3 regions of the Hyphomicrobium denitrificans ATCC 51888 genome follow, and region 1 is predicted to be linked to each of the others. Evidence: predicted binding sites of a transcription regulator. Region 1 holds the regulator's gene; each other region holds the start of a gene.

Region 1 (3,867 bases):
TGCGCGTTCTCAATCGGATGTACGATCTCTATCCGAACCAGCGCGCCGAAGGCGAAGTCCTGTTCGACGGCGAGAACATTCTCAATCCGCGCCAGGACCTGAACCTTCTTCGCTCGCGCATCGGCATGGTGTTCCAGAAGCCGACGCCGTTCCCGATGTCGATCTATGAAAACATCGCCTTCGGCGTCCGCCTTTATGAGCGCCTGCCGAAATCCGACATCGACGCCCGCGTCGAAAGCGCGCTCGAAAAAGCTGCTCTCTGGAAAGAAGTGAAGGACAAGCTGCACAGCAGCGGCCTGAGCCTTTCCGGCGGCCAGCAGCAGCGCCTTTGCATCGCGCGCACCGTCGCGATCCGTCCTGAAGTCATTCTGTTCGACGAACCGTGCTCGGCGCTCGATCCGATCTCCACGGCACGCATCGAAGAATTGATCGATGAGTTGAAGAACGAGTTCACGATCGCGATCGTTACGCACAACATGCAGCAGGCGGCCCGCGTCTCGCAGAAGACCGCCTTCATGTACCTCGGCGAACTGGTCGAGTTCGGCGATACGAAAAAGCTGTTCACCAATCCCACGGACACCCGGACGCAGGACTACATCACCGGCCGCTTCGGCTAGTGACCGCTTCCAGAGGCCCACGAATTTTAGGACCGACTTAGATGAACGAACACACCGTCAAGTCATACGAAGACGAACTGAAGCTCCTTGACCGCCGCATCGCCCAGATGGGCGGCTACGCGGAAAAGCTTCTCGTCCAGGCGATGGACGCCCTTGAACGCCGCGACCCGAATCTCGCCGAAACGGCTGTTTCGAGTGACGCGATGCTCGACCAGCTCGAGCGCGAGGTGCAGGACCAGGTCATTCTGATGATCGCCCGCCGCCAGCCGCTCGCGAACGATCTTCGCCACATCATGACGGTCCTCAAGGTTGCGGGCGACCTCGAGCGCATCGGCGACCTTGCCAAGAATATCGCCAAGCGCGCACTGGCGGTGGCTTCCGAAACCTACCCGAAGCCGTTGATGACCGGCATGCGCCACATGACGGAAATGGTGCAGGCTCAGCTGCGCGACGTTCTCGACGCGCTCGCCACCCTCGATGCCGATAAGGCGATGAAGGTCTGGCTGAGCGATGAGCAGGTCGACGCGATGTACAATTCGCTGTTCCGCGAGCTTCTGACCTACATGATGGAAGACCCGCGCAACATCGGCCTGTGCACGCATTTCCTGTTCGGCGCCAAGAACATCGAGCGCATCGGCGATCACACCACCAACATTGCCGAGAATATTCATTACCTCGTCCACGGCGTTCCGATCGCCGACGACCGTCCGAAGGGCGACCGCACGTCGTCGACCCTGATCACGCCTCGCGAATAATCGAAGGACCCAAGGCGTAATATCATGGCCGCCAAGATCATCGTCGTCGAAGACGAAGCACCGCTCGTTGAGCTTCTGAAGTACAATCTCCAGTCCGAAGGCTACGACGTCGTGCACGCGGCCGACGGCGAGGAAGCCGAACTGCTCTTGGCGGAACAGAGCTACGACCTTGCGATTCTCGATTGGATGATTCCGAAAATCTCCGGCATCGAGTTATGCCGGAGACTTCGCAATCGCACCGAGACGCAGAACCTGCCGATCATCCTGCTGACGGCGCGCGGCGAGGAAGCCGATCGCGTGCGCGGACTGACGACCGGCGCCGACGACTATGTCACCAAGCCTTTCTCCGTTCAGGAGCTGATGGCACGGATCAAGGCGCTCCTGCGCCGTGCCGCTCCCGAGCGCATGAGCGACATCCTCGTCTCCGGCGAAATCGTCATGGATCGCGGCGCCCACAAGGTCACGCGCGGCGCACGCGAAGTTCGCCTCGGACCCACCGAATACCGGATGCTCGAAGTTTTCATGGAGAGCCCGCGCCGTGTGCTCTCGCGAAATCAGCTTCTCGACCGCGTCTGGGGTCAGTCGTCCGAAGTCGATGAGCGCACGGTCGACGTCCACATCGGACGTTTGAGAAAATCGCTGATCCGCGGCAACGAAAGTGATCCGATCCGCACGGTTCGCGGCGCGGGTTACGTGTTCGACGGCCGCGAGGCCGACGCTCCCGTCTAAATTCTAGCGCGACGCTGCGATCGATCGCCTTCACGAGCGGCATCGCGTCACGACGCCAGGACCCTTCAGCTTTCCGCATCGAGACAGCGCGCGATATTGCGCGCCAGCCCGTGCATCAGATCGAAATAGAGATCCGGTCCAGGCGTCAGCGTCAGCCCTTCGGCGTCGAGCGTTCCCGAACGGGCCTTCGTTGCTTCAGTAACGGCGCTGATGAGCTTCGGCTGGAAGTCCGGCTCGCTGAACACGCAGACGGCGCCGAGCGAGACGATCTTGCGCCGAACTTCCGTCAGACGCCGCGCGCTCGGCGGAATGTCCGGGCTGACTGTGATCGATCCGACGGCGTTCAGTCCGTAGCGATGCTCGAAGTACTGCGTCGCATCATGAAACACGATGAAGGGTTTATCCCGAACTCGACTAAGCTCCGTCGCGATGTCCTGGTTCAACGCATCGAGACGCCGATCGAGCGCCGCTGCATTGGCGGTGAGCGTGCTGGCATGCTCCGGATAGCGCGCCGAAAGCGCCTGCGTCACGCTCGCCACGATCGCCTTGGCGTTGCGCGGGTCGAGCCAGATATGCCCGTCCTTGCCGCCCTCCTCGTCATCGTGACCGTCATGCGCTTTGATGTCCGCATGCTCTTCGTCGATCGCGTGCACATGGACGTGCGGCTCGAACGTTCCGCCGCGCCGTTGGTCGAGCAGCGCAATGCCGGGCGCGTCCGCGAGCGTCACCACGTTGACGCTCGGAGGCAGGGTTTGCACGATCTTGTGCGTAAAGGGCTCCAGCGCATCCGACGTGCGGATGAAGATATCGGCATCGTTGATCGCGCGCGCCGTCGAGGGTCTGAGCGTAAACGTGTGCGGCGACGCCGCGCCGTCAACGAGCAGCACCGGCACGCCGACGCCCGCCATGACCTCGCTGACGAGCGCATGGATCGGTTTGATGGTCACGACGACCTTCGGCGTCTCCGCGGCCGCTCCGGCGCCGGAAAAGATGGCGGCCAGCAGCATGATGCCGGCACCAACGCGCGCCGGACTGAATTTTGCCATCGAAACCCTGTCGAATGCTATAAACATCGTATAATATAACAAGACGAACGAAACGCTCACAAGCTCAAACCGCGTCAGCACCATAGGCTGCGGATTGATCCTGGTGTCGCATTGTCGCCACGTTCGCAATGCGACGGTAAAGGGCGACACCGAAGCGTCGTCGCGTTGGGGCAAGGATAGAGGTCGACGAGTGATTTTAAGCAATAAACGGATCGGCGTGCTCTTCGCTCTCGCAGCCTGGCTGATACTGCCGGCGGCGGCGTGGTCCCATCCGCATATGTGGATCACTTACGAGATGACCATCAACTACGATAAGGGCATGGTCACCGGCGTCGACCATATCTGGTCGTTCGACGACGCTTACTCGGTCATGGCGCTCGAAGGTCTCGATACCAACAACGACGGCAAATACGATCAGGCCGAGCTTGAGCCGCTGTTGAAGGTCAACATGGATGGCCTCAAGGACTTCAACTACTTCACCGTCGCAAAGCTCGGCAGCGAGACGCTGCAGTTTTCACCACCCGAGAATGCGCGGCTCGAATACACGAACAAGGTTTTGAAGCTTCATTTCCACCTGTCGCTCGTGAAGCCCGTGTTCTCCGATGCGCAGGGTCTGACGATCGCCGTGTTCGATCCGTCCTATTTCATCGCCTTCGAGCCGGAAGCGACCGATGCGGTGAAGCTCGCGGCCGCTCCGGCAGGATGCAGCGCGACGATGAT
Region 2 (3,867 bases), 570 kb from region 1:
CGCGGCGTTCCGGTGACCACGTATTCGATCAACACCAGCGAAGACGACTATCTCGTCTATCTCGAGCGATCGGCAAACAAATGGCCGCTGTTGCCGGAGAACTTCTCATTTTTTCTGATGGAGGGCGGTGAGCCGAAATTCTATCGGTTCCGGCGCGACTTCATCAATCTTGGCGGCGATTACACCCTCATCAACCAGCACGACGAGCATGTGGGCCATATCGATGGCGCCATTCTGACCATCGGCGGCAGATGGCGCTGCAAGGTGCGTGGCGATCATGCCGATCCGCGTCTCATTCAGGTGATGAAGCTGTTTACGGGCATGATCGTCTTCAATCGCCAGGCACGACGCCACGTAAAAGCCTTGGCGCATGACATTCGCGACGGGCGCATCAAGCCCAATATCCAGCGTCAGGAAGCCGATCTCTATATGAATCCGCGGCGCATCCGCTGAGCATCGCGTTTCGGCGAAGGCTCGCCGGCGTTCGCATAAAAATATCGGCGGGGATGCTTGGCATCGCCCGCCGAATTGTTTTTCAAAGCACGGTCTCGCGGATCAATAGTTGGCCGGCACGTACATGTCGTCCGGCACGGGCTCACGCAGATAATCGGGATTGTGCACGCGATCCGGAAGCGCGATCGGCGCGCGCACGACTTCCTGATAGGGAATTTGCGTCAAGAGATGGCTGATGCAGTTGAGGCGCGCGCGCTTCTTGTCGTCGGCGTGCACGACCCACCACGGCGCCTCTGGAATGTGCGTGCGTTCGAGCATCGCTTCCTTGGCTTTGGTGTAGGCTTCCCAGCGTCGCCGGGATTCGAGATCCATCGGCGACAGCTTCCACTGCTTGATCGGATCGTGAATGCGCATCTGGAAGCGCAGATGCTGTTCGTCGTCGGAGATCGAGAACCAGTACTTGATGAGCGTGATGCCGGAGCGCACGAGCATCTTTTCGAATTCGGGAACGGTACGGAAAAACTCTTCGACGTCCGAGTCCGAGCAGAAGCCCATGACGCGTTCGACGCCGGCGCGATTGTACCAGGAGCGATCGAACAGAACCATTTCGCCGGCCGCCGGAAGATGCGGAACGTAGCGTTGAAAATACCATTGCGAACGTTCGCGTTCGCTTGGCGCCGGGAGCGCCACGACGCGCACGACGCGCGGATTGAGGCGCTGCGTGATGCGCTTGATGACGCCGCCTTTGCCTGCAGCGTCGCGCCCTTCGAAGAGCACGACGACTTTCAGTTTCTGCGTTACGACCCAATCCTGCAATTTGATCAGCTCACGCTGCAGGCGGAACAGTTCCTGGAAATAGACTTTGCGATCGAGCGCGCTGTCGCTGTCTGATTGCTCTTTCCCGTCGATGAGCTTTTGCAGACGATCGTCGTCCAGCTCCATCTCGAGTTCTTCATCGAGGCTGTCGGCAATCTCAGCTTCGATGCGCGCTGCCATGCCGTCGTACTTCTCGCGTTCGTCAATCATGTTTGGTCCTGTGGCGGTCTCTTCGGCGATACCGGCCATAGACACGCGAACCCGATGACAGGCTTATGACAGTGTTAGCCTTTGGCGCGGCTCGAAAATCCTGTTCGTCTCAGACCGGAGACGGGTTGCGTTCGCTGAAGCCGGACTGATGCCAATATGGGTACGGTTTCGTCGTCTCGCTTGCGGCGTCGAGCTTGGCGACCTGTTCCGGCGTCAGGTTCCAGCCGATGGCGCCGAGATTGTCCTTGAGCTGCTTCTCGTCACGCGCGCCGATAATGACACTCGAAACGGTGGGGCGCTGGAACAGCCAGTTGAGCGCGATCTGCGGTATCGACTTGCCGGTTTCCTTCGCGATTTCGTCGAGCACATCGACGATGCGGAAAAGACGCTCATCCTCGATAGGCGGTCCTTTGTCGGCCGTCTGATGCAGGCGGCTCGTCTCGGGCAGCGGCTGACCGCGGCGGATTTTTCCGGTCAAACGTCCCCAGCCGAGAGGACTCCAAATGAGAGCGCCGACGCCCTGGTCGAGTCCGAGCGGCATCAGCTCCCACTCATAGTCGCGGCCGAGCAGCGAATAATATGTCTGATTGGCGACGTAGCGCGGATAGCCGTAGCGGTCGGCGACGGCGAGCGATTTCATCAAGTGCCAGCCGGAGAAATTGGAAACGCCGACGTAGCGGATTTTGCCGGCGCGCACCAATTGATCGAGTGTCGACAGCACTTCCTCCGGCGGCGTCATCGCATCGAAGCCGTGCAACTGGAAAATGTCGATATGGTCCGTCTGCAAGCGCTTCAGCGCTTCGTCGCAGGATTTCAAAAGGTGAAAACGTGACGAGCCGACGTCGTTGGGGGCGTTGCTGAAACGGAACGTGGCTTTCGTCGAGATGAGAACCTTATCGCGGCGGCCTTTGAGGGCTTCACCGAGAACCTGTTCCGATACGCCGTCGGAATAGACATCGGCGGTATCGAATAATGTGACGCCGGCGTCGAGGCAGAGATCGATCATCCGGCGGGCTGCCGTGACGTCCGTCGAACCCCAGGCGCGAAAGAATTCGCTCGCGCCGCCAAACGTCGCCGCGCCAAAAGAAAGGAGTGGAACAGTCAATCCGGACGAGCCGAGGCGTCGATATTCCATTATGAGTTCCTCGAATGCTGGCAATTGCCTTTTTCAGGGCGCGCGAATGCGGAACATCGCCACACCGCACTCATCAAATAGGCATGTAAATTAGAAACAATTGCGATCACGGAATTGCCAATTCCGTTCGCAATCTTCACAATTTTTTCGCTTATTGGTAGCGATCGGACCATCTGGATACTGATTAATCGCCGTTAAGGTCCGAAAAAGCCCCGAAAAATATCGACACGCGTGCCAGTTGCAAACGTCGACGACGATATGTCGCGCGGCGAATCCTCCCTTGTTTCCGCCGCATTACGACGCTCGATGCGCGCCGTTTGTTAAGACAAGTGAGGAGAGTAACCATGCGATTGAGCTTGTTCGCAGTGGCGGCGCTGCTGGCAGTCATTGTCGGCGTTCCGTCGGTCGAGGCTCATCCGTACAAGGGCTATAATAGTCATCGGATTGAGCGGACCCATGCGAAATGGTCGGGGAAGCAGCGGTATTCGAACCGCGGCTATTCGCAACGGCGGGGCCACAGATACGCAAGTCATTCCTACCGCGGTTCTTACGGACGGCGCGTGATTAATCAGAATTCCAGATATGCACATCGGCAGGGCGTAAGCCGTCGTTATGCGCAGCGGCATACGGGGCGCCGTTACGCGTCGGCAGGTGTCGGCGGTCGTCCGCGCGCATGGTGCGGCTGGTGGATGCGCACCCAGCTCGGGGGCGGTCCGGAATATAATCTGGCAGCCAACTGGCGGCGTTACGGTCGCTCGAGCGGTCCGCAGGTCGGCGCCGTGGTCGTGTGGCCGCATCACGTCGGCATCATCACGGGGCGGGCATCGAACGGTCAGTGGATCGTGAAGTCCGGCAACGACGGCAATGCCGTGCGCGAGCGTGCACGCTCGGTTGCGGGCGCCGTCTTCCGCGTCGGCTAATCGAAGTCGCATTGGGCAGACCGAGGCTTCGGTCTGCCCAGGCGCTTGCGGTTCGGCTCAGAGGTTGAGCTGATAGGTGTGTGCGAGCCAGCCGTAGCTCTCGGGGGCAGTTCTCTCGACGAAGCCAATCGACGGGAACGGCATGTGATAGCCGATCACCGGAAGGCGATCGGTGGCGGCCATGTCGAACACGCGACGACGCGTAGCGGCGGCCAGTGGTTTGTCGGCGTCGAAGACGCAATGCCAGTCGGGACGTGCGAGCGACGCGACCTGGTGATGCGCGCAATCTCCCCACCAGAGAAGCGATTTGCCTCCGCTTTCGATCATGAAGGC
Region 3 (3,867 bases), 190 kb from region 1:
ACTGCGGATATTCGAAGGGGTATTCCGTGCACGAGGTCATCGCGGCGGTGAAGCGCGCCTCGGGGAATGATTTCAAAGTCGTGCTGTCGCCGCGCCGGGCCGGCGACCCGGCAGCGATCGTTGCGGCATCGTCCAAGGTTCGCGACGCGCTTGGATGGACGCCTCAGCATGATAATCTCGATGAGATCGTGCTCCAGGCGTTGAACTGGGAGCGCGGCGTCGATCGCCTGAAAGCTTCGGCCACCTAGCAAAGCGTCGTTATCGCTCAGGCATCGGCCGGGTGTTGCCGGCGCGGCTTCCCATCATGTTCCGATCTTGCCGCCGCCCTTGCGCGTGATGGCGACGACGGACGGACGCGCCGGCATGTCGGGTTTGAAGTCCGGCCAGCGCGTCGAAAGATCTTCGTAATACGAATAGCGGCCGAACTCAGGCCAATCCGGTCCGTCGTCGGCGGGATGCTGAACGGCGACGAATGCCGTCGTGTCGTCGGGCGTGAAGCAAGGGCCACACATTTCGGCGCCGTGCGGCACGCGAAAGAAGAGCTTCGACGTGGCGCGCGATGGTCCATCGGTGTCGACGGCCCAAAGTCCATCGGCGCGGCCGGTTGCCTTGGCATCGTTGCCGTCGGTTGCGACCCACAACCGTCCTGCGGAATCGATGACGGCGTTATCCGGCATTCCGAACCAGCCGTTTTTGCTCGTTTCCGTGGAGAAAGTCGCTCCGACTGCCGCGACGGACGGATCTCCGCACTTGAGCAGAATTTCCCAGCGGCCGCGCGTTGCCGCGTGGTTGCCGCTCTCTTCGATGATTTCGATGATATGCCCGAAGGCATTTTCGGCGCGCGGGTTCGCGGCGTCGACCTCGTCCGGCTTTCGCTTCGTGTTGTTGGTCAGCATGATGTAGACGCGTCCGGTCGCGGCGTGGGGCGTGATGTCCTCGGGGCGATCCATTTTGGTAGCGCCGACAAGGTCCGCCGCGCGGCGCGTCTCGATCAGGACGTCGGCTTGATTGCTGAAACCGTTGGCCTCGGTGAGCGGGCCCTGCCCGAAAACAAGCGGCAGCCAGAGAACCGTTCCGTCGGCCGAGAATTTTGCGACATGCAGCGTGCCCGTGTCGAGCAGGTCCATGTTCGCCGCGCGGTTCGTGGGATCGAAGCGGCTTGCGGTGACGAACTTGTAGACATAATCGAAGCGCTCGTCGTCGCCGAGGTAAACCGCGACGCGGCCGTCTTTTGCGACGACGTTATCCGCGCCTTCGTGTTTGAAGCGACCGAGTGCGGTGCGCTTTTTTGGAACGGACTGTGGGTCGAACGGATCGACTTCGACGACCCAGCCGAAACGGTTGGCCTCGTTCGGCTCTTTAGAAAGATCGAAGCGATCTTCGAAGCGGCCCCAGGCATAAGGCGCCAATGGAATGGAGAGGCGCTGATAGTTCGCCGTTTCGCGGTGGCCCTCAGGCAGCGCGCCGGAGAAGTAGCCGTGAATGTTTTCTTCGCCCGAGACGAAGGTTCCCCACGGCGTCATCGCGCCGGAGCAATTGTTGAGCGTGCCGAGGACTTTGCGTCCGCTCGGATCGGCGTTCGTCTTGACGCGATCCGTTCCGGACACCGGCCCGGAGAGATGGATTTCGGTAGCGACTGTGACGCGCCGGTTAAGGGAAGAGTCCTTTATCAAAGCCCATTTGCCGTCGACTTTTCGGATTTCGGCGATCGTCGCGCCGTGAGCCATCGCTTCGATGCGGAAGCGCTCGGGCGTCGCGGCGTGCATGCTGAGCTTGCCGTCCTTGATCTCGACAATGCCGGGAAACATCAGATGCGGATTCGTGTATTCGTGATTGACGAACAGCACGCCGTGCGACGACGGATCGGCCGCGCCGGGCATCGGCAGATAGCCAACGAAATCGTTGTTATAGCCGAACTGCCGGGCCTGTGCTTCAGGCGCTTGCCGCGCCGGGTCGAAGCTTGGCGAATCCGGAAAAAGCGCGTCGCCCCAGCGAAGCAGAACATCGGCGTCGTAGCCTTCGGCGACATGATGGTGCGCGTCGACGCCGGCTTCGACTTCAGTGAAGTGAAACGCGGACTGGCTGGTCTCCGTTTTGGTGGCCTCGGCGGCAGCCAAGGCTTTCGCGCCGATTGTCGTTGAGATCGCCGATACGGCGAGCGCGCCCTGTAAAATTTCACGCCGCGAAAAGCGCCGGCTGATGATCTCGCCCATAGTCGGGTTGCCGGACGTGTTGCGCGGTGGTGCGTCGGCGTGCTCCAGCATGCTGGCTGCAAAAGGCGATTCACGTCGTTCGTCGGCGCTCATGGCTTGTCCTGACACGTCTGTTCGGGGGCACCAGCCTAGAGGGTTCCCTTGACGGATTCGCGACAGGACTCAGCGGCAAAGAGGCTCGATCCGCGGAGGAGGTGCGCTTCCAAACGCCGCGCGAATCCTGTGCTCATCGCGTGGCGCCGGGTGTTGCTATAGCGTGCTGGCTTACGAGATTGGATGTGAGGGAGATCGCACCCGCACGTCGAGCGCGTTGCAGTTCGCGGTTCCGACCTCAATCCGAGCTGGCGCCGCGCCGCGAATGGAAGGAAACAGACGCGCATGGTGCTCGATCATGACCAGGCCGCTATCGTCGATTTTCTGCGCAATACGCGGCCGAAGGGCACGGTGGAGTCGGATGTTGCGATCATCAGGACGCATATCTCTATTGTTCTGTTAATCGGTCCTCGCGCGTTCAAACTCAAGCGGGCCGTCAAGCTGCCTTACGTAGACTTTTCGACAGCGGAGCTTCGTCTTGCTGCGTGTCACCGGGAAGTGGAACTGAATCGAAGAACGGCTCCGGCGATCTATCTCGTCGTTCGCCGCATCACAGTCGAGCCCGATGGCTCTCTCGCGTTCGATGGGAATGGTCCTCTTCTCGATGCTGTGGTCGAGATGTTGCGTTTCGACGAGAACTCGTCATTTGAGCGGATGGCGAAGAAGCGCGTGCTGACACCTGCGCTGTTGACTGAGACTGCGAATGCGATTGCGCGCTTTCACGGCGTGGCCGAAGTCAGCCGGAGCAATTCCGGCACCGCCATCATGGCCGATGTGCTCGCGCTCAACGCTGCTGCCTTCACGACGACAGATGTTTTCCCAAAGGAGAACGTTATCGGGCTCAATTCCGCGTTGGGCGCTGCGCTCGATCGTCACCGCGAACTTCTCGATCGTCGTGGGGCGGCGGGAAAGGTTCGGCACTGTCACGGCGACTTGCATCTCGGCAATATCTGCCTCGTCGACAACACGCCAACGCTCTTCGATTGCATTGAATTTAGCGATGCCATGGCGACGATCGACGTTTTGTATGACTTGGCTTTTCTGCTGATGGACCTTTGGAATCTCGGCGAAAGATCTGCGGCTAATCTGGTCTTCAACCGGTACTTCGACGATGCCGATGAGGAAGACGGCATTGCGCTGCTGCCGTTCTTCATGGCGGTCAGGGCTTCGATCCGCGCGCACGTTCTGGCGACGCAATGCCAGGGCCAGGGCCTGAACGATGAGGGTATTGCGGCGCAGGCGAGACAGTATTTTGACCTCGCAGGGAGCCTGCTTGAACCGCAGTCCGCGCGTCTCGTCGCGATTGGTGGTTTGAGTGGAACGGGAAAATCTACGATCGCAGCGATGATCGCCGATCGCATCGGCAATGCACCGGGCGCCCGCGTGCTTGCCAGCGATCGCATTCGCAAGCGGATGTTTCGAGTTTCAGCCGAGACCAGATTACCGGCTGAAGCCTATCGCAGCGAGATATCGGAAAAAGTCTACGCAACCCAGTTGAACGAAGCCGCAGCCATAGTCGCGGCCGGGCATGCGGTCGTTGCGGAAGCGGTGTTCGATCGTG

Evidence for each region. The regulator PhoB, encoded in region 1, activates phosphate uptake and scavenging genes when phosphate is short. The targets are predictions, from matches to a motif close to TGTCATNNANCTGTCAT.
Region 2: a site for PhoB is predicted at 1,534-1,550, ahead of ppk2 (polyphosphate kinase 2). Genes of this name have one in related genera too.
Region 3: a site for PhoB is predicted at 2,355-2,371, ahead of HDEN_RS00470 (PhoX family protein). Genes of this name have one in related genera too.

What each region holds. Positions count from the first base shown of each region.
Region 1 is NC_014313.1:302,209-306,075, reverse strand. It holds gene pstB (phosphate ABC transporter ATP-binding protein PstB) at 1-617, shown strand, start outside; gene phoU (phosphate signaling complex protein PhoU) at 659-1,372, shown strand; gene phoB (phosphate regulon transcriptional regulator PhoB) at 1,397-2,101, shown strand; gene HDEN_RS01415 (zinc ABC transporter substrate-binding protein) at 2,167-3,147, opposite strand; gene HDEN_RS01410 (DUF1007 family protein) at 3,338-3,867, shown strand, end outside.
Region 2 is NC_014313.1:3,370,422-3,374,288, forward strand. It holds gene HDEN_RS16295 (hypothetical protein) at 1-453, shown strand, start outside; gene ppk2 (polyphosphate kinase 2) at 556-1,479, opposite strand; gene HDEN_RS16305 (aldo/keto reductase) at 1,589-2,614, opposite strand; gene HDEN_RS18425 (C40 family peptidase) at 2,959-3,534, shown strand; gene HDEN_RS16315 (MBL fold metallo-hydrolase) at 3,592-3,867, opposite strand, start outside.
Region 3 is NC_014313.1:109,959-113,825, forward strand. It holds gene galE (UDP-glucose 4-epimerase GalE) at 1-248, shown strand, start outside; gene HDEN_RS00470 (PhoX family protein) at 303-2,306, opposite strand; gene HDEN_RS00475 (bifunctional aminoglycoside phosphotransferase/ATP-binding protein) at 2,592-3,867, shown strand, end outside.